2 regions of the Halioglobus sp. HI00S01 genome follow, and region 2 is predicted to be linked to the other one. Evidence: predicted binding sites of a transcription regulator. Region 2 holds the regulator's gene; the other holds the start of a gene.
What was found. Region 2 encodes PhoB, which activates phosphate uptake and scavenging genes when phosphate is short. Its sites were predicted from a motif close to TGTCATAAANNTGTAACA; they were not measured.
Positions count from the first base shown of each region.

Region 1: hexR (transcriptional regulator HexR) is a predicted target of PhoB. The motif match lies at 3,065-3,082, and genes of this name have one in related genera.

Region 1 covers NZ_LWEE01000006.1:66,309-77,034, reverse strand. Annotated here, with positions in the region: gene ppc (phosphoenolpyruvate carboxylase) at 1-300, opposite strand, end outside; gene gap (type I glyceraldehyde-3-phosphate dehydrogenase) at 313-1,311, opposite strand; gene A3709_RS01780 (type I glyceraldehyde-3-phosphate dehydrogenase) at 1,312-2,334, opposite strand; gene eda (bifunctional 4-hydroxy-2-oxoglutarate aldolase/2-dehydro-3-deoxy-phosphogluconate aldolase) at 2,331-2,972, opposite strand; gene hexR (transcriptional regulator HexR) at 3,099-3,944, shown strand; gene A3709_RS01765 (PQQ-dependent sugar dehydrogenase) at 4,016-5,497, shown strand; gene A3709_RS01760 (endonuclease/exonuclease/phosphatase family protein) at 5,620-6,399, shown strand; gene A3709_RS01755 (long-chain-acyl-CoA synthetase) at 6,436-8,238, shown strand; gene A3709_RS01750 (DEAD/DEAH box helicase) at 8,235-9,551, opposite strand; gene A3709_RS01745 (glycerophosphodiester phosphodiesterase family protein) at 9,641-10,435, opposite strand; gene A3709_RS01740 (MFS transporter) at 10,471-10,726, shown strand, end outside.
Region 2 covers NZ_LWEE01000322.1:11,244-21,969, reverse strand. Annotated here, with positions in the region: gene pstB (phosphate ABC transporter ATP-binding protein PstB) at 1-542, opposite strand, end outside; gene pstA (phosphate ABC transporter permease PstA) at 689-1,975, opposite strand; gene pstC (phosphate ABC transporter permease subunit PstC) at 1,968-3,356, opposite strand; gene A3709_RS19790 (substrate-binding domain-containing protein) at 3,433-4,575, opposite strand; gene A3709_RS19785 (GFA family protein) at 4,735-5,118, opposite strand; gene phoU (phosphate signaling complex protein PhoU) at 5,115-5,834, opposite strand; gene phoR (phosphate regulon sensor histidine kinase PhoR) at 5,853-7,121, opposite strand; gene phoB (phosphate regulon transcriptional regulator PhoB) at 7,140-7,841, opposite strand; gene A3709_RS19765 (2-oxoacid:ferredoxin oxidoreductase subunit beta) at 7,990-9,042, opposite strand; gene A3709_RS19760 (2-oxoacid:acceptor oxidoreductase subunit alpha) at 9,039-10,726, opposite strand, start outside.

The DNA.
Region 1 (10,726 bases), on a different contig from region 2:
TGACAGCAGCGGGTCCATGCCCCGCGAAATCATATGCTGTTGATCGGCGATATTGGCCAGGTTCAGAAACTGGGCGAAAGCGCGAGCCACCGGCACCAGTTGCTCGCCCTCCAGCCCGCGCAACTGCTCCAGTAATGACTGTCGATCATCGACGTCGCCGTCGCGGGCACCGCGAGACAACGTTCGAATACGCTCAATCAGCGCCAGAAAGTCCTCGCCTTCTGCACTGGCCACGGTTTCACCCAGGATTCTTCCCAGCAAACTGACATTGCCGCGCAAGCTTGCGTAATCTGCTTCCATGTTTGGTTCCTGCTACCAGTGACTGATCCGGCCCAACAGGTCACACACCCGCGAGGAGTAACCCCACTCGTTATCGTACCAGTTGAGCACTCGCAGATAGCGATCGGCGGTCACGCCGCTAAAACCTGCATCGTAAATCGAAGAGTGTGAGTTGCCGATAATATCTGAAGAGACGATCGGCGTATCGCTGTACTGGAGAATTCCTTTGAGTCGGTCGGACTGCGCGGCCTCACGCACCACCGCATTGACCTCGTCGGTGGTCACCGATTTACCCAGCTTCACAAACAGGTCAACCACGGAACCGTCCGGCACCGGCACCCGCGCAGCGATACCGTGCAGTTTCCCCTGCAACTGGGGCAATACCTCGCCGACAGCTTTGGCGGCACCGGTCGACGTGGGAATAATATTTTCCGCAGCGGCCCGACTGCGGCGCCAATCTGAGTGCGGCACGTCCGCCAGACGTTGGTCATTGGTGTACGCGTGTACGGTGTTAATGACGCCCTCTTCAATACCAAAGGCATCGTTGAGCACCCGCGCCATTGGCGCCAGGCAATTCGTCGTACAGCTGGCGTTGGAGATGATCCGATGCTCGGGGACAAGGCCCTCGTCATTCACACCCAGTACCACGGTGTAGTCAACGGGATCTTTCGAGGGTACTGTTAGCACAACCCGACCGGCGCCAGCTGCCAGGTGTTGCTGTAGCTGTTCTCGGGCGCGAAATACGCCGGTGGCCTCCACCACCACATCAATACCCAGCTCGCGCCAGGGTAAGTCGGCAGGCAAGCGTTCCTTGAGGAGTTTCACCCGCCCCTTGTCGGTGACAAATTCGTCACCCTCCAGCGCCAGGTTTTTTCCGAAGGGGCCCATGACCGTGTCGTAACTCAATAAATAGCGCAGCGCATCGTTATCGAACAAATCATTGATGGCGACCACATCGACACCTTCGACGCTTTCGAGAATACGAAATACCGAACGGCCAATACGACCAAAACCATTAATTGCAACTTTCATTTACGCGGCCTCCTTCTGCGCATCGAGCGTGGCATACAGCCTGACCACGTCCAGCAGCCGCGAGGCGTGCCCGAGATTTTCATACCAACTCAGGGTTTTAATGGTGTTGTTGCCCGCCTTGATGGTGCCCTTAGCATCGAACAGCAACGAGAGGGGGCTACCGATGACATCGGAAGACACAATTGGATCCTCCGCAACGCCGAGAATGCCCGGCTTTGCCGCGGCGGCAGCGCGCATAACTTCGTTGACCGCATCGGCGTCCACGGAGGCATCGCCCAGCACCAGATTGACGTCGAGCAGACAACCCTCCTGAACCGGCACATTCAGCGCTGAGGTCAGTATCTTGCCGTCGAACTGAGGCAGAATGTTGCCGAGCCACAGGGCGGCCTCATGGCTGTTAGGAATAATATTCTTGGCGGCAGAACGACTGCGGCGGAAGTCCGAGCCCGCATAGTCCTGCAGTGCCTGATCAGAGGTAAAGGCATGGACGGTAGTCATGCTGCCGCACTCGATCTCAAAGTGGCCGGCAAGGCTGTCCAGCAGCAGGGCCAGCGCGCTGGTCGTCGCGCTGCCAGCGGATATCATGCGATCGTTGGCCGTGGCGCTCTGCTCGTTAATACCCGGAATGACAATGCGATCAATCCCATCAGTCGGCAGCGTGCGCAGGAGTACGCGCGGCGTGCCATTGCCCAGATGATCTTCCATATAACGACGATCGCGATACTTACCCGTGGAATCAATGACCATGTCCACGCCGAAGATATCCCAGGGCATCTCCGCCGGGCGATCAATTTCCATCAGCCGCGCCCGGAAACGATGATTGACCAGAAAGTTGCCCTCGAGTCTATGCTGCTCGGGGTCAGACCCCTCTGAGCACAAGAGGTAGTGCAGAATTTCCGGTTTGCCGATATCGGCGATAGCCACCACCTCAAGATCGTCGCTGGCAGCAGCCAGCTGATAGATCTGGCGGCCGGTCTGGCCGAACCCCATAATGCCCACTCGGATGGGCCTACGCTGTGTCATGTGTTTTCTCCTGATCTCTGTGTGTCTGTCGACATGGCCTCGCGCGCCAGTCTTTCAATTTCATCCCAGTCGCCGCCGGCCACCAGACTCGAAGCGACCATCCACGACCCACCGCAACACACCACATTGGGCAGGGCCAGAAAATCGCGAAAGTTCTCGGGGCTAAGCCCCCCGGTGGGACAGAACCTGGCCTCAGGGAAAGGCCCGCCCAGGGCTTTCAACATGCCCAACCCCCCGAGCGTGACCGCGGGAAATAGTTTGAATAACTCAAAACCATAGGCCTGGGCCTGCAGGATCTCAGAGGCACTTGCGACACCAGGTACAAAATCCAGCGGCGCCTCAGCAGCGGCCTGCAACAGCGCCGGGGTCGCCCCGGGGCTGAGCGCCAGCGTCACCCCGGCATCGACCACCCTGGCGACGTCTGCAGGTGTATTCACGGTTCCGGCGGCGACCAACAATTCGGGAACTTCACGCTGCACCGCGGCGATAGCGTCCAGCGCCGTCGGCGTGCGCAGGGTGATTTCTATGGCAGTCATGCCACCTCGCTGCAACGCGCGGGCCAGATTGATCGTTGCGCTGATATCACCTGCCGTTACCACCGGCAAAACCCGGCTTGCGGCCAGTGTCTGTTCTAACATGAGCTCACTCGCGTGTAATTTTATTACATTTAATGAACTTTAGTTCCATTTTTTGCATCATTCAAGCTATTATGAGCATCTTTATGTATTTTTATTACATATTTATGGATTGTACGGAGTACGCCCATGACACTACTGGCCGATCTCGCCGACCCCAGGGTTAAACGCAGCAAATCTGCGCACAAGCTGGCCGCCTGCGTAACTGGAGACCCGCAGGCGGTGGTTTCCATGAGCACCGCCACCCTGGCCACCCTCGCCGGCGTCAGCGAACCGACGGTAAACCGCTTCTGCACTGGCCTGGGATATAAGGGCTTTCCGGATTTTAAACTGGCGCTGGCGGGCGAGCTCGCCCGACGCCAGCCCCGCATCACCCAGGACATCGACACCGACGACTCAGCCGGCCAGGTCGTGGCAAAGGTGTTTGAGCACACCCAGGCCAGCCTCAACAGTGCGCAGCAACACCTGCAGCTGGAGTCACTGCATCGAGCTGTTGACGCCCTGGCCAGCGCCCGCTCGATCGCCCTGTGCGGACTGGGGGCTTCGGCCTCAGTGGCCCTGGATGCGCAACACAAATTACTGCGTTTCCCAGTGCCCGTATCGGCCCATACGGACATCATCAATCAACGCATGCTGGCCACAGGCCTGACCCGCGACGACTGCCTGGTGTGCATTTCCTACACCGGCCGCACCACGGCGATGGTGGAGCTGGCACAATTGGCCGCTGGCACTGGTGCCCGCGTACTAGCCCTGACCGCCCCAGGCTCACCACTGGCCAACACCTGCGATCTGGTCCTGGGCGTGGAGAGTGGTGAGGACACCGACCTCTACACCCCCATGAGCTCTCGTATTGCCCAGCTGGTCATCATCGACGTGCTGGCAACCTGCCTGGCCCTGCGCCTGGGTGATTCATTCGGCGAGCACCTGGCAGCCGTAAAGAACAATCTCAGCGATACGCGTAACCAGCCCGAATAACACCAGCTCTCGCTTGTGGCAGCGATGCGGACTAATATCTGGGGATAGGCCAACACAAAAGGATTCATCCCTTGAAAAAACTGCTCGCCGGAGTTCTGGTATTCGTCGGCTTACTCGCGATCGCCTGGGTCAGTCTGCTCATGAGTGGCAACATTGCCAATTACAGTGTTTCCATGATTCTTAATGTTGCCACCGGCCGCCCCGGGGCAAGTATTGATGAGCAATCCGCGCAGCAACACTACACGCTGCCTGACGGCTTCTCGGTACAGATCTTCGCCAACGATTTACCCAAGGCGCGCTTCCTGCGCTTCACCCAGGCCGGCGATCTATTGGTCAGCCGTCCTCACGCCGGCGACATTGTGCTCCTCGAACCCGACCGCGATGGCGACGGCTACAGCGACGCCCGGCGCACCATCATCAGCGAGCTGGATCGCCCCCAGGGCATGGACTTTGACGGTGAATGGCTCTATATCGCTGAGCGCGAGCGCATTGGTCGTATCCGCTTCGACCACAACGCCGGCGCGACAGTGGACCACTACGAAGACGTTGTCACCAGCCTCACCGGCGACGGTAACCACTGGAGCAAAACCATTCGCTTCGGGCCGGATGGCATGCTGTACCTGGCCCAGGGCTCAACCTGCAACATCTGCGTAGAGTCCGACCCGCGCAGAGCGACTATCATGCGCTTCAGGGCCGATGGCAGTGACGGCGAAATATTTGCCACTGGCCTGCGCAACAGTGTCGGGTTCGATTGGTCGCCTGTTGACGGCGCGCTGTACGCCACTGACAACGGCCGGGACATGCTCGGCGACAACTTTCCTCCCTGTGAACTCAACCGGGTGGAGTTAGGTAATTTTTACGGCTGGCCGTACTTCAACGGCAACAACGTTCCGGACAAGGACATGGGCCCCGATCCCCTCGCCCAGCAGCGACTTCCTGTCGCCCCCGTGCACGGCTTTCGTGCCCACAATGCCCCCCTGGGTATCAGCTTTGTGGACGGCAGCGACTGGCCCGGAGACTTCGACCTCGTGGCCCTGGTCGCACTCCACGGGTCCTGGAACCGCAGCGAACCCGATGGCTATGAAGTGGTATCCCTGCACTTCAGCGACGATGGTATCGAGGAACGAACCTTTCTCGGCGGCTTCAATCAGAACGGCAATATACTGGGACGCCCGGTCGACGTTATTCAGGGCCCGGACGGTGCCATTTATATCTCTGACGATTACGCCGGTGCCATATACCGCGTCTCTACAGATACACCAGCCCAGGGGCCAAATGCCCTCGACGCGCTCAATACTGCCGCAGACACGACCACACCCGACTGGGTAGCGCAGAGCGATGTACAGGCACTGGCTCGACAAGGTGCTGCGCTCTACCAGCAGCACGCTTGTTCCACTTGCCATGAACAGGGCGAGAACCCCTTGCCCCTGGTCGAGGTCAGCTACGACGCAGTTGAACGGGCCCTGGTAGCACCCCAGGCGCCTATGCCGCTACTGCCGCTCAGCGAGACAGAGCGACGCGCACTCGCTGCATTTATCGTTAGCGGGCAGTAGCCACGCATGCTCCGCTGGCTGCCCAATGCGCACTCGAGCCTGCTCCTGGGCCTGCCGCCGGAGCTACTGACGGCCCGCCAGCTATGCGCGCCGGCAGCGCATGAAAATTACTGAGTTGTTGAATGTCCGCCATCCAGATCAAAGCGCTCACCTATAACATCCACAAGGGCTATACCACGGGCAACCGAAAATTCATGTTGGAGTCGATGCGTGATCGCATTACCGAAACCGAGGCCGACATCGTCTTTCTGCAGGAAATTCACGGCACTGCCATCCAAACTGATGCCCAGAAACGCAAGTTTTCATACCCCGAGCAACCGCACTTTGAATTCCTCGCTGACCAGGCCTGGCCGCACTATGCCTATGGCCGCAACGCCATTTATCGCAAGGGGGATCACGGTAACGCTATATTGAGTCGCTACCCCTTTGTGGCCTGGGAAAATATCGATGTCTCGAAATTTCCGCGCTCCAGTCGCAGCATTCTGCACGGCATCATCGAGATACCTGGCGCCGCCAAGCCACTGCATACGTTGTGCGTGCACCTCGGTCTGCTGGAGCAGGAGCGCAAGGAACAACTGCAGGCCCTGACCGCCCGGATTGATCAACACGTGCCGGGCGACGAGCCGATGATTATTGCCGGAGACTTCAACGACTGGCGCCGACGGGCCGAAAACCATCTGCACGACGATCTCAACCTGACTGAGTTATTCGCCGAGTTACAGGGCCGACACGCGCGCACCTTTCCCGTCTGGGCACCCCTGCTGCCCGTGGATCGTATTTACTATCGAGGTATCACGCCGCTCAGCTGTGATCGCCTGTGCCGCGGGCACTGGCGAGACCTCTCAGATCACGCCGCGCTGGCCGGTGTGTTTGCACTGGCATGCGCGGACAATGATAGCTAAGGTTACCCCTTCCCTGTTGACAGAGAGCCTGATCAGATGAGAAGCGCAGTCGGCATTGCCCGGGCCGTTCCGGTACTCGCCAAACTACCCGGCATGATTAAGCCCAGGCCCGCCTCCGCGCGAGACTGTGTTGCCATGCGAGTCCAGCAACAGGCCGAAAAACTGCCTCATCATGTGGCAATCACCTTCGAGGGCACAGAATGCACGTGGGGTGAGTTCAATCGTGAGGCCAACCGATTTGCCAGGGCATTGCAGCACGCGGGGGTTGCCCGGGGCGACACCGTCAGCCTGTTCATGGAGAACCGGATCGAGTATCTCAGCTGCCTGGTGGCTATCAATAAACTGGGCGCCTGCGCATCACTGATCAACCACAATCTCATTGGTAAATCGCTCGCCCACTGCCTGACGATCACTGGCTCGCGCTTTTGCATCTTCGGCGAGGAGCGAATTTCTCCCCTGGATCAGCTCACCCAGGGCGAGGACCTCGAGGCACTGCGCAGCAGCTTCTATGTGGCGGACCACGGCGCAACGCCCTGCCCGGAGTGGGCAGTGGACCTCGGGGAAGCGGCAGCTGCGCGCGAATCCCACGACCTCGCGGAAACCGAGGATGTGACCATCGCTGACAGTGCACTCAACATTTTCACCTCGGGCACCACCGGGCTGCCAAAAGCCAGTGTGGTCAGCAATAAACGGCTGCTCTTATCGGCAGGTCTCTCCAGTCTTGTGGGCTTGCGCTGCGATGAGCACGACTGCATTTATCTGTGCCTGCCGCTCTACCATGGTACGGGGCTTTTTCTAGGCGCCGGGGCGGCCTTCCTGACGGGTGCGAGCCTGTTCCTGCGGCGCAAATTTTCAGCGACAGCCTTTGTTCCCGAGGTACGTGAAGCCGGGGCAACCTGCTTTATTTATATCGGTGAAATCTGCCGGTACCTGCTCGCGACGCCCGCCCAGGAAGACGACTATGCTACCCCGCTGCGTACGGTCATGGGCAACGGACTCCGCCCGGACATCTGGCATGCGTTTAAGTCACGCTTTGGGATTGATCTGGTCTCGGAGTTTTACGGTTCCAGCGAAGGCAACGTGTCGGCGATCAACCTGTTCAATCGCGACTGTACGATTGGCGCCATCCCCCTGCCTCACGCACTGGTGAAGTACGACGTGGACAACGACGAGATACTGCATGACGAACAGGGCTATTGTCTCCGCGCCGACGTGGACGAGCCCGGGCTTGCACTGGGCAAAATCACCGCTACCAACCAGTTTGAGGGCTATACCAGCCGCGAGGCGACGGAAGCGAAAATATTGCGCGACGTGTTCATGCCGGGTGACGCCTGGTTTAACACCGGCGATCTGCTCAAACGCGTCGATGTGGGCTTTGCCATGGGTTTACCCCATTATCAATTCGTCGACCGTGTCGGCGACACGTTCCGCTGGAAAGGCGAAAACGTCTCTACCAATGAGGTGGGTGAAGTTCTCAATGCGCACAGCCAGGTGCACTTTTGTAATGTGTACGGCGTGGCTGTGCCGGGCACCGACGGTCGTGCGGGGATGGCCGCGCTCATGCTTGAAGAGAACGCCGGCGAGCTGGATCTGGAGAGTTTCTCTACGCTGGTACAGGAACAGCTGCCGGCCTACGCGCGCCCACTGTTCCTACGAATACTACCCAGCATGGAGACGACCGGCACGTTCAAGATGCTCAAGGGCGAGCTGCGTGATCAGGGTTTTGACCCTGTAAAAGTCGGTGGTGTCGTCTACGTACTCAAGCCCGGTAGTCGCCGCTACGAGCCGCTGGACGATAAGTTTTTGGCAGAACTGCTGGCGGGCAACAGCGGCTTTTAACGGTTACCACTACTATTGCGACCGCCGCCTCCGGCGCGGGCGCGACGGCGTCTACGAGGGCGCTGGTTACCTTCATTACGTGCACCTGCACCCGCGGCCCGCTGAGGTCCACCCTTGCTCTTGCCGGCGTGTTTGCCTGGCTTGTGGGCGCGGCGCAGCGGCGCATTCTCCGGCACTTCGTGCTCAGGTTCGAAGCCATCCACATACTCGCGAGTAATATGCCGCTGAATAAGCTGCTGGATACCATTGAGCTGTTTGATCTCATCGGCGCTGACCAATGAGTAGGCCTTGCCCGCCGCGCCAGCTCGGCCGGTGCGGCCAATACGGTGAACATAGTCTTCAGGCACATTGGGTAGGTCGAAATTCACCACCTGAGGCAGCTGGGCAATATCCAGACCGCGGGCCGCGATATCCGTGGCCACCAGTACGCGAACTTTACCGCGCTTAAAGCCCTCCAGGGCACGGGTACGTGCGCCCTGGCTCTTGTTGCCATGGATAGCCGCCGCTTCCAGGCCCGCCTTGTCGAGTTGCTGCGCGAGACGATTCGCGCCGTGCTTGGTGCGGGTAAATACCAGGACCTGCTGCCAGTTATGGTTTTCCACCAGTTCACGCAGCAACGCACTCTTGCGCTTTTTGTCGACCGGGTAAATCCACTGCTCAACGGTATCAGCCGTGGCGTTGGCAGGATTGACCTCCACTTCCACGGGGTTGGATAGAATACTGCCGGTGAGCTCGCGAATTTCCGGCGCGAACGTGGCCGAGAACAACAGGTTTTGGCGCTTGGCGGGAAGCAACTTCAGGATTCGGCGAATGTCGTGGATAAAGCCCATATCCAGCATCCGGTCCGCTTCATCCAGCACCAAAATCTCCAGCTCTGAAAAATCGACCTCACCCTGCCCATGCAGATCCAGCAAGCGGCCCGGCGTGGCCACCAGAATGTCGATCCCGCGACGCAACTTGGCAATCTGGGGGTTGATCTTGACCCCGCCAAACACCACTGCCGATTTCAGCGGCAGATGGGCGCCGTAGGTTTCAACGCTGTCGCCAACCTGGGCAGCCAGTTCCCGCGTGGGGGTCAGCACCAGCGCGCGCAAGCGGTGAGGGTGCACCGGCGCCGTGTCATGCAGGCGATGTAACAGAGGCAGCGTAAAGCCCGCGGTCTTGCCAGTACCGGTCTGGGCCGCAGCCATAACATCCCGGCCCGACAGTACAGCGGGGATCGCCTGTGCCTGGATGGGAGAGGGTTTGCTGTAGCCCTTTTCCTGAACGGCCTGAAGCAGCGCAGGGGACAGGCCCAATTGCTCAAATGACATGATTTCTCTTGTTGATAGATGCCGGATACGGCGAGGGCGCGCATCTTACTGTATTGGGGCCTGAATAGATAGCAGCCCGCCCCGCCGTCTCAAGGCAGATTTCGGTCCAGAATGCCCTGCAATTTCACCGCATCATTGCTGAAAATCCACTCCACGCCGCGGTTCAGTTCCCGGAACAGGCTGTTACGCGAGCGGGGAAAGCCCACCCCAATCCGCTGCCCGGCCGCCTCGTGCCGCTGCTGCACTGCACTCGACATTAACAGGAAGTGCCCCGCCAGGCCGCAATAGCCTCGCGCCAGGCTCACGGCACTTAAGGACGCGACATTGGTTTCGGCAACGGGGAGCAGTGCGCTCGCTGGCGCAAACGCCGCCAGCGCGAACAGTTCCGGATCCAGGGCCAGAAAGTGATAATCAGTGCCAGGCTGCAGAGGCTGTAAATGGCTCTCCAGAATCGCACGCTGCTCGTCCAACCGGTCAGGATCAAAGGTTTTGATTTCGAGCATGAGGTGCGCCTGTCCGGCAAAGGCGTCAATCAACTCCGCGAGGCTCGGCAGTTCTGGCAGTGCCTGGCGCAGCTCGTCAAATGGGGTCGCAGCAACCACCAGTTTGCGGCCGAATACCCGCGCTGTATCGGCGTCATGACAAATAACGGGCACATTGTCCTGCGTCCAGCGAATATCGCACTCAATTCCCCAGACACCGGCAGACCTTGCATGCGAGAAGGCCTTCAGGGTATTTTCGTGGACTCGCACATTATCGTGTTCACCTCGATGGGAGATGATCTTGCAATTGCGCAGCGCAGACTCAGCCGGCAGCGACCGCGGCCACAAAGATGCGGCCCCGTCCACGAGGCTCATCGCCAGATTCTGTAGTAACTCCTTCAAGCGGAACGTCTCCACGATAGTGCATTTTTCCAGCCGTGGATGACCCAACCACCCAGGCAAGGCCTGCCGGCACATGCGAAGTGCTCGCATGGGCCTTTTATGATTTTGCCAACTCAGGCTACACCACTGTGGTGCTCACCACCATCTACAGCGCCTTTTTTGTGGCGGTGGTTGCCGCGGATCTCGACACCGCCAACCCCGGCACCGCCACCCTGCTCTGGACATTGGGCATTGCAGCGGCAAACCTGATAGTGCTGGTGTCAAGCCCGGTTATCGGCGCCATGGCGGATG
Region 2 (10,726 bases):
GCGGTGGCAATCGGATCCAGCGCCGAACAGGGTTCGTCCATGAGGATGACCTCGGGGCTAACGGCAATGGCCCTGGCAATACACAGACGCTGCTGCTGACCACCCGACAGACCCGTACCCGGCTTGTCCAACACGTCTTTTACTTCCGACCAGAGGCTTGCACGCTTTAGGCTCTTCTCGACAATCTCATCAAGCTCAGCTTTGCTGTGGGCCAGGCCGTGGATACGCGGCCCATAGGCGACGTTCTCATAGATCGATTTGGGGAACGGGTTAGGCTTCTGGAACACCATACCGACCCGGGCGCGCAGCAAAACGGTGTCCTGGCTGGCACCGTAAATATCTTCCCCGTCCAGAGAGAAATCCCCCTCCACCCGACAAATGGGAATGATGTCATTCATCCGGTTGAGTGTGCGCAGAAAAGTCGACTTGCCACAGCCAGAGGGGCCGATCATGGCGATCACCTCGTTCTCGGCAATATCCAGCGACACATCCATAATCGCGTGCTTGTCGCCGTAATAGACATTGACATTGCGCGCTGACATTTTGGCGTTCTCGACAAACGGCTCGCCGACTGTTTCGTAGCCGCTGACATCGCTGTGCTGGTGAATATCCAACGCCGGCGTGTCGCTGCCGGCCGCTTCAGGAATTGCAGTCATTTTCGCAGACTCTTCCATGTTTAATGCTCTTTCTATTTCAGTTCGAAGCGCTTGCGAAGGTAAATAGCCAGCGCGTTCATAATAATCAGGAAGCCCATCAGCACCATAATGGCGGCTGATGTCTTTTCAGTGAAACCTCGCTCCGGGCTGTCAGCCCACAGGAAGATCTGCACCGGTAATACCGTTGCGGGATCGGTGACCCCACCGGGCACATCCATAATAAACGCCACCATGCCAATCATCAGCAGGGGCGCTGACTCGCCCAGTGCCTGCGCCATACCGATAATCGAACCTGTCAGAATGCCGGGCATAGCCACGGGCAGGACATGGTGAAACACGGTTTGCAGCTTTGAGGCACCCACACCCATGGCGGCTTCACGAATGGATGGCGACACGGCCTGAATAGCGGCCCTGGAGGTAATGATAATGGTCGGCAGCGTCATCAGCGACAATACGATACCACCTACCAGCGGCGCCGAGCGCGGCAGCTCAAAAAAGTTGATAAATACCGCCAGGCCCAACAGACCAAAGACAATCGAGGGCACGGCCGCGAGATTATTGATATTAATCTCGATTAAGTCGGTAATACGATTCTTGGGGGCGAACTCCTCAAGGTATACCGCGGCAAATACACCAATTGGAAACGCGAGCACAAAGGTCACTATCAAGGTAAAGAAAGAGCCGTGCAGAGCGGCGCGAATACCGGCGAGTTCAGGCTCGCGCGAATCACCTTCGGTGAAGAACAGCACGTTAAAGCGGGTTTGCGTCCGATCCTCGCTATCGAGCCGATCGAGCCAGTCCATTTGCAGGTTCTTAACACGCCGCTCATCCTCGGGCTGATCCCGGGTCACCTGCCCTTTCAGATAACTGGCCGCTTCCGAGTGTGCCAGCAGCCATACATCCTTAGTCTGGCCCAGCAGGCTGGGATCGGTCATCACCATATCCTGCAACTGATACTCCGCGCCGAGGCTGAGCAAGCGATAGAGCTGGCGTTTGTCCTTGCGCCCGGTGACATCGGGAAACAAATCGCGCATCGAGGCCTTCGCTAGACCAGCATAGTCCCCTGCCCTGAGCTGCTTGGCATCAGACTCCGGTGTTACCCCAATCCTGTCGGCATCAAAATGGACTGGCACCAACAGATATTTCTGGGTGAATGCGGGCGTGCCTTTGCTGACGATATCGAACAACAAAATAAACAGAAATACGAAACCAAGCATTACCGCCAAGCGGCCGTACCACTGAAAGCGCTTTTCGCGGGCGTAGCGTTTCTTCAGTGACGCCTGTATCAGCTCGGTGTTTTTGAAGCTTCGCTTACTCATATTGCTCTCGGTAACGGCGCACGACATACAGCGCGATAATGTTCAGTAACAGGGTGACGAAGAACAGCACCAGACCCAGCGCAAATGCCGCGAGCGTCTTCGGGCTGTCGAACTCCTGGTCACCGACCAGCAGAGTGACGATCTGTACGGTAATGGTTGTCACGGCCTCCAGTGGATTGGCCGTCAGCTTTGCGGACAAGCCCGCCGCCATTACTACAATCATGGTCTCGCCAATGGCACGCGATACGGCAAGCAGAATACCGCCCACAATACCGGGCAAGGCCGCAGGGAGAAGCACCTTGCGGATGGTTTCACTCATCGTGGCGCCCATACCCAGCGAAGCCTCTCGCATACTGTCCGGCACCGCGTTGATAATATCGTCAGACAGCGACATCACGAACGGGATAATCATAATGCCCATCACCAGGCCGGCCGCGAGCGCACTCTCCGAGGCTACGGTCAGGCCGAGACTCTCACCGAGATTGCGAATAAACGGCGCCACGGTCAGGGCGGCAAAGAATCCGTAAACGACCGTGGGAACACCCGCGAGAATTTCCAGCACTGGCTTGGTCACAGCGCGAAAGCGGCGTGTCGAGTATTCAGACAGGTAAATGGCAGACATAAGCCCTACCGGCACCGCGATCAGCATAGCCACTGCAGAGATTAACAACGTGCCCACCAGCAGCGGTACGAAGCCGAAAGATCCCGACGCTCCGACCTGATCTAGACGAATAGCCATCTGCGGGCTCCACTTCAAGCCAAACAGAAATTCCTGAACAGGAATCGTCTGGAAAAAGCGCAGCGCTTCGAACAATACCGACAGCACGATGCCCAGTGTGGTCAGAACCGCGATCGAGGAACAGCCAAACAGAATCCAGGTAAACGTTGACTCTACCGAGTTTCTTGCGCGCAATACCGGACGGATCCGAAGCACCGTGAGCGCGCCACCCAGCACCGCAACAACCACCACTAGCAACAACTTCAGCTTGCCACTGCTCACCAGCAGCTCGTTGTAAAAGTCTGCCGCGGCAACTTGTGTCGGCTCAAGCATACTTGCATCGCCACCACTGACAGCAAAGCTGACGATCTGGTTGTAATAAAGACCGATTTCATTCTCGCTTAGCGCGCGAATTTCTGCAGGGAACTCTGCAACGATCAGGCCGCGAATAGCCGAGCCCTCCAGCGCCACCCAGAAAATCAACACCAGCATGGCCGGCAGCCCAGCCCACAATGCGGTCATATATCCATAGTGCTTGGGAAGCGAGTGCAGGCTTTGCATACCCCCCGCGGCGGTAGCAACGATTCGGGAGCGCTGCCGTCCTACCAGAAAGCTGACAAGGCACAGCGCTACCAGGGTGATAAAAACGGTCGATGTGGGCATTACGGGCCTTTCAAAAATAACGTGCGCCGCTCAAGGGCGGCGCACTAGTTTACAGCATGTGTAACGGATTTCCTCGTTACATCTTCAGCAATTTCAGACTCGCAACGTCCTTTTGAGCCTGGGCCAATTCCTCATCACCCAGGGGGATCAGGCCGCGCTCAGGAAGGTAGCCGTCTTCGCCCATCGCTTTGTTGGAAGCGAACTCAGCAGCGTACTCCTGAATACCTGGAATCTTACCTACGTGGGCAGCTTTGACATAGAAGTACAGGGGGCGAGACACCGGATAGTCGCCATCCGCGATGGTGTCGAAGGAAGGTGCTACGCCATCGATCAGCGAGCCCTGAACCTTGTCTCCGTTCTCATCCAGGAAACTGAAGCCGAAGATGCCCAAGGCATTGGGATTGGCTTCCAGCTTCTGCACGATCAGGTTGTCGTTCTCTCCAGCTTCGATGTAGGCACCATCTTCACGCACCGCGTAGGCCACTGTCTTGAAGATGTCCTTACCCTTGGGTGCTTTGCCTTTCTTCTCAAGATAGGAATCGTAAACACCGGCAGGAATGCCCAACGATGCCATGGCTGCCCTGAGGGCTACCGCATCGTCAGCACCCATGCCACGCAGGGTCTTGAGAGCCGGTACTGCCTGAGCACCGCCGCCCAGGGCAAGCTCAGCAAACGCATCACGGGTACCTGATGTGGGGGGCGGACCAAGCACTTCAATCTTGATAGCCGGCAGTGCGGGGTTCACATCCTTCCAGGTGGTATATGGGTTGGGCATCAGCTTGCCGTCGGGGCCGGGAATATCCTTGGCCAGCGCCATGTAGATATCTTTCAGGCTAAGTTCCATCTGATCGGCCTTGCGGCTGTTGGCAATGGCAATGCCATCGTAGCCTACCAGGACTTCCAGAATATCGGTCACGCCGTTCTGCTGGCAATCATCAAACTCGCTCTTCTTGATGCGGCGCGATGCATTGGTAATGTCGGGGGTACCGGCACCGAGGCCCTTACAGAAAAGCTTCAGTCCGCCACCGGAACCTGTCGACTCGATTTTGGGAGTCTTGAAGTCTGTGGAACGACCAAAGCGCTCTGCGACGACGGTGGCGAACGGATAGACCGTGGATGAACCGACGATACTGACGGTATCGCGTCCTTGGGCTTGCACATTTGACACAACCCCGATGGCCGCGGCCAGTGCAATGACACTTGCAATTTGCTTTTTCACTTGCTGAGAACTCCCTGAGTCTTGGCGATATTTCCCCGCCAACTGGCAGGGATTCGGGAGCAGTCTATGGCGAAAATGTTACGGGAATATTACAGTCGTATCCTATTGTTTTATATGGAAAATTAGCGGCAACAAGGGCTACTGGGGCGGGCTTTCATGTCAAATCTCGACCGACTTGTGGGCAAGCTTGTGAGCGTTGTTTTCCCAGTCCTGGCCATCGAACTCGACAATATTCACCTGCGCCGGCATTTCGTCGAGACAATTCAGGTTAACGTCGATGCCATCGGGATTGGAACGCGGCGTATAGAAGGGTTTGATACCGCAAATCTTGCAAAAGGTATGTTGCGCTACGCCACTGTTAAACGTGTATGTGGTGATGTGCTCCTCGCCCGCCAACAGGGTGAAACGCGAGCGGGGGACAATCAGGTGCAGGTAGCCGGACTTGCGGCAAACAGAGCAATTACAGCGCTCAATTTCCACCGCTGCCGGGGTTTCAACCTGAAACCGCACGGCCTGGCAGTGACAGCTACCCTGATAAATCAAATATCGCCAACCTGCTCGATGAAATCTTCCAGGCTGCGATGACGCACATCCTGTCCGCGCACCAGATAGACCACGTGCTCGGCAATATTGGCCGCGTGATCGCCGATGCGCTCCAGACTGCGCAGTGCCCACATTTCGTTGAGAATCGGCCCGATATCGCGCGGATCCTCCATCATAAAGGTCATCAGGGCGCGCATGGCACTGTCGTACTCCTTGTCGACCGCCCGGTCTTCCTTAACCACCTCTACCGCAAGCTCCAGGTCCAGGCGAGCAAAGGCGTCGAGCGATTTGCGCAGCATAGAGGCCACATGACTCCCAATATGGCGAATCTCGACGTAGTTGCTCGGCGAGATGTTTTCCTCTGCGAGGCGAATGGCCTGGCGGGCGATTTTGGCTGCCTCATCACCAATGCGCTCAACGTCGGTATTTACCTTCATAACCGCCACAACCAGGCGCAAATCGCTGGCCGCAGGCTGACGCCGGGCCAGGATAGTGGCGCACTCGTCATCGATGGCCATCTCCATTTCGTTGACCTCGTGATCGCGCTGCACAATGGTCTCGGCCTCACCCGTGTCACGAGAGACCAGCGCCTCTACCGCCTCGCTGAGCTGCTGCTCTACCTTGCCGCCCATTTCCAGCAAGTGATTTTTGATGGCCTCAAGTTCAGTATTGAACTTCTCGGAAATGTGCTGTTTGTAATCGTCCTGCTTAAGCATATCCTGTTCCTCGGGGCTCTAGTCTTGCGAAGGGAATACAAGAGAGAAGGTACTCCCCGACCCCAGTTTGCTATCAATATCCAATTGCGCACCATGCGCTGCGGCCACGTGTTTCACAATGGCCAGGCCGAGACCGGTACCCCCCGTCTCGGAAGAGCGACTATCGTCCACACGATAAAAGCGCTCTGTTAACCGGGCAAAATGACGGGGATCAATACCAATCCCCTGATCGACGATGTCCAGTATCAAATTATTCTCATCCTGGCGCCAACGAGCCGTGACAGGAACACCCTCATCACTGTACTTAAAGGCGTTGAACACCAGATTAGAGACAGCGCTATACAATTCCCGATAATCGCCGGAGACCTTGCCCTGACTCTGTATGTCCAATTGTAGCGGATTGTCCGGATGCGTGTTGCTCACCTCTTCCTTCAACTCCTCCAGCAATGTGGCCACGTCGACAGTCTCTCCCTTGGCCTGGCTCTCGGTGCTCTCAATACGCGACAGCCAGAGCAAATCCTTGAGCAGGTTTTCCATCCGATCTGCCTGCCCGGCCATTTGTTTCATGGCGCGCACATACTGCTGCGGAATGTTGCCAGGGTCAGCGATGAACGTTCCCAGGTAACCGCTTATCACCGTCAGTGGGGTACGCAATTCGTGCGAAACGTTGCCGACAAAGTCGCGCCGCATCTGCTCTGTGCGCACCACATTGGTTACATCCCGGACGAACAACAAGGTATCGCCCTCTGCAAACTGGGTAACCACCAGCTGCAGGTGAAACTTGATAGGCCCGCTGGTCTCAAATACCAGCGGATCGCCATAGTCGCCCTCCGTAAGATACTCGGCAAACTCAGGCTGGCGCACGATATTGGATATGGCCTGGCCAATATCGTCCGGATAGCGCAGCGTCAGCAAGCCCTGGGCAGCATCGTTACACCAGCGCAGCGCTCCCTGACTATCAATAATCACCACGCCATCGCGCATCGCGGCAAATGAATCCAGGAGATAATCCACCGTCGACTGCAGTCGCTCTTCAGTGGCAGTTGCCTTGCGCTGACCCTTGTAGACGCGGGCGACAACCTCGCCCCACACACCAAACAGGTCTGGCGGCGCCTTACTAATGTCAGCGAGCCATTCCTGGAGCCGCCACAACTGCAGCGACCAGAACAGCAGGAGACCAATTGCAGCAAGCAGCGCCCATACCAGTGGATTACCGAAGTAAAAGCCCGCCAAGGCCGCGAGTGCGATCGTGCCTATCAGCCGAAATACCGATGCCAACCACTCCATAGGTTCCGGCGTTGCCCCCTATATCCCGCGTGATGAAAAACGATAGCCCGTGCCGCGCACGGTCTGGATCAAATTACTGTGGTCGGCATCCGCGCCCTGCAAAGCTTTGCGCAACCGGCGAATGTGGACGTCCACGGTGCGCTCTTCCACATACACATTGGCTCCCCATACCTGGTCCAGAAGTTGGCCCCGGGTATAGGCGCGCTCCGGATGCGACATAAAAAACTGCAGCAGCTTGAATTCCGTTGGCCCCATATCGACGGAGTCGTCGCCCACGAACACCCTGCGACTTTCCCCATCCAAAATCAGGCCGTTGACCTCCATCCGGGCATTTTCCTCACCGCCCACCGTACGGCGCAGCAGCGCCTTGATCCGGGCAATTAACTCACGGGGGGCAAACGGCTTGGTGATGTAATCATCGGCGCCAACATCAAGCCCCTGAATGACGTTATCCTCCGCTGTCTTGGCGGTCAGCATAATCACCGGTATCTCACGGAACGTGTCGTCGCGCTTGAGCCTGCGCAGCAGCTCCAGGCCACTACCGCCGGGCAGCATCCAGTCGAGCAGGATAATGTCGGGGCGATGATCGACCACAGCGGCATACGCTTCCTGAATATTAGGCGCTTCCAGGCAACGAAATTCAGCGATCTCGAGCGCCATGCGCAGCATATCGCGGATCGCAAATTCATCATCGACAACCAGAACAGTACGTTCGCCAATCACAGCCCATTTCCTTCATTCACCTGAGTGGAAGTATTAGATGATGAAATTATGACAACAAAATGACAATCGGCCAAAGAATTACAAACAGGGCCATAAAATCGCCCAGTTGCCCCGCTTTTGGCTAAACAGGGCACCGGGTGTCGAATTAACGCAGGCTTGCGTTAATGTTCTTGAGCATCTGGTTGCCGGGGCAAAGATCCTCGGCATCCAGGGTGTTGAGAGGACGTCTGGAGGTCTCCAGAACGTCGTGCAGGTCGCGGGAATCCTTGTCCATATAGATCAGCCCCGTCAGGATATCGCCGGCGGTACGGTGCTTCTCCATATTCATCAGGGCGGAAGTACGGTCAAAGGGATCCAGGTCTTCGCTCATCTTGTAAAGATGAATGGAAGAGCCATCGTGCAGAGTCACCTCATGACTGGAGCCGGGCGCGTAGTCGGTGGTGATTTCCTTCTGCATAGGCACAAAGTCGACCGTGCCTGTAGCCTCTGCGTGTTCGCGCACAAACTCGTAGCTTTTGGTCGAGCCGGCGTTGTTGTTAAACGTCACACAGGGAGACACCACGTCAATCAGCGCAAAACCGCGATGACTGATCGCTGCCTTGATTAGCGGCACCAGCTGCTCCTTGTCCCCAGAGAAGCTGCGAGCGACGAAAGTCGCGCCCATTTGCAGCGCGGTGGAACACAGGTCGATCGCACTGAATACGTTGGCATCGCCCTTCTTGCTGACGGAACCCTCGTCCGCGGTGGCAGAATCCTGGCCTTTTGTCAGACCGTAGCAACCGTTGTTCATGACGATATACACCATATTCAGGTTGCGGCGCGCGACATGGGCGAACTGCCCCATGCCAATGGAGGCGGTATCACCGTCACCGGACACACCCAGGTAGATCAGGTCGCGATTAGCCATAGCGGCACCGGTAACCACGGACGGCATGCGCCCGTGCACCGAATTGAAGCCGTGGGACTTACCCAGGAAGTACGTGGGCGACTTGGACGAGCAGCCAATACCGGACATCTTGGCAATCTTGTGCGGTTCGATAGAGAGCTCGTGACAGGCCTTGACGATAGCACCGGAAATCGAATCGTGACCGCAGCCGGCGCACAGCGTGGAAATGGAGCCCTCGTAATCGGCCTTGGTATAACCGAGGTCGTTGACGGGCAGTTCCGGGTGGCGAAACTTCGGAATTTGATAACTCATGCTGACTCTCCCGCCTGGCTGGCAATCTTGGTGCGGTGCAGAGGCTCAATCGCCCCTCCGCTGAGATGCTGCTTAATCTGCTTGCTGATGTTACGTGCACTGATTGGCGTGCCATCGAAACACAGCACCGACTTGAGCTTGTCCGGACCAAACTCAAACTCTGCCATTAGCAATGTGCGCAGCTGTGCATCGCGATTCTGCTCGATCACAAACACCTGCTCGTGGTCTTCGATGAACGCTTTCACATCGTCGTTGAACGGAAAAGCCCGCACGCGCATGGCATTCAGGTGAATGCCTTCTCCGGCGAGATGATCGAGTGACTCGCGGGACGATTCTTCACTGGTGCCGTAATAAAGCACCGCGACGTCGGTCTTCTCGGAGGCCTCGACAACTTCCGGCTGCGGGACATATTCCTTGATGGTGTCCCACTTGCGCATAAGGCGCAGCATGTTCTTCTCATACTCTTCGCCCTTCTCGGTATACACCGCGTACTCATCACGCGAAGTACCGCGCGTAAAGAAGGCGCCGCGCTTGGGGTGGGTGCCGGGATAGGTGCGATAGCAGATGGCATCGCCATCCACATCCAGGTAGCGACCGAACTCAATGCCCTCCTCGAGTTGCTCTGCCGTCATGACTTTGCCGCGATCGTACTGGCGTGCATCATCCCACTCCAGCGGCTCGGACATATTGTCATTCATGCCCAGGTCTAGATCTGTCATCAGAATGATCGGCGTCTGGAGCCGTTCGGCCAGGTCAAATGACTGGGCGCCAAAATCGAAACATTCTTTCGGCGTAGAGGGAAACAGCAACACTTGCTTGGTATCCCCGTGCGACGCATAGGCCGCCGACAGAATATCGGATTGCTGAGTGCGCGTCGGCATACCGGTGGAGGGGCCGGCACGCTGTACGTCAAACAGCACCGTGGGAATCTCAGCAAAGTATGCCAGCCCCAGGAATTCACTCATCAGTGATACACCCGGGCCACTGGTGGCAGTAAACGCACGAGCACCGTTCCAGCTCGCGCCAATCACCATACCAATCGCCGACAGTTCATCCTCGGCCTGAACAATGGCGTAGTTCTTTTCGCCGGTACCTGGATCAATCCGAACACGACGAACGTACTTTTCATAGGCATCGACGACGGATGTCGAAGGCGTAATAGGATACCAGGCCGCCACGGTGGCGCCGCCGTATATCGCGCCCAGGCCAAGCGCCGTATTGCCGTCGAGCAAAATTTTGTCGCCGACCTTGTCGGACGTTTTCACCCGAATGCCAATGGGACAATCGAGATTCGCCTTCGCGTACTGATGGCCGAGTTCTAGGGCATGGATATTGGGCAGGATCAGTTTCTCCTTGCCCTTGAATTGGTCCTTCACCAGATCGGTCAGCACCTTGAAGTCCATATCGAGCAACGCGGCGAGCGCGCCGACATAAATGACGTTCTTGAACAGCTGGCGCTGGCGAGGATCGGAGTACTCATCGTTGCAGATACGCGTCAGAGGAATGCCGATGATATTGACATCGTTGCGCACCAAACGCAGATCGAGGGGCTTGGTATTGTCATAAATGAAGTAACCGCCCTCTTCCACTTCCTGAATGTCCTGGGCCATGCTCTGCGGATTCACCGACAGGGCGATATCCACCCCACCGCGGCGACCGAGGTAACCCTTCTCGCTGACTCGCA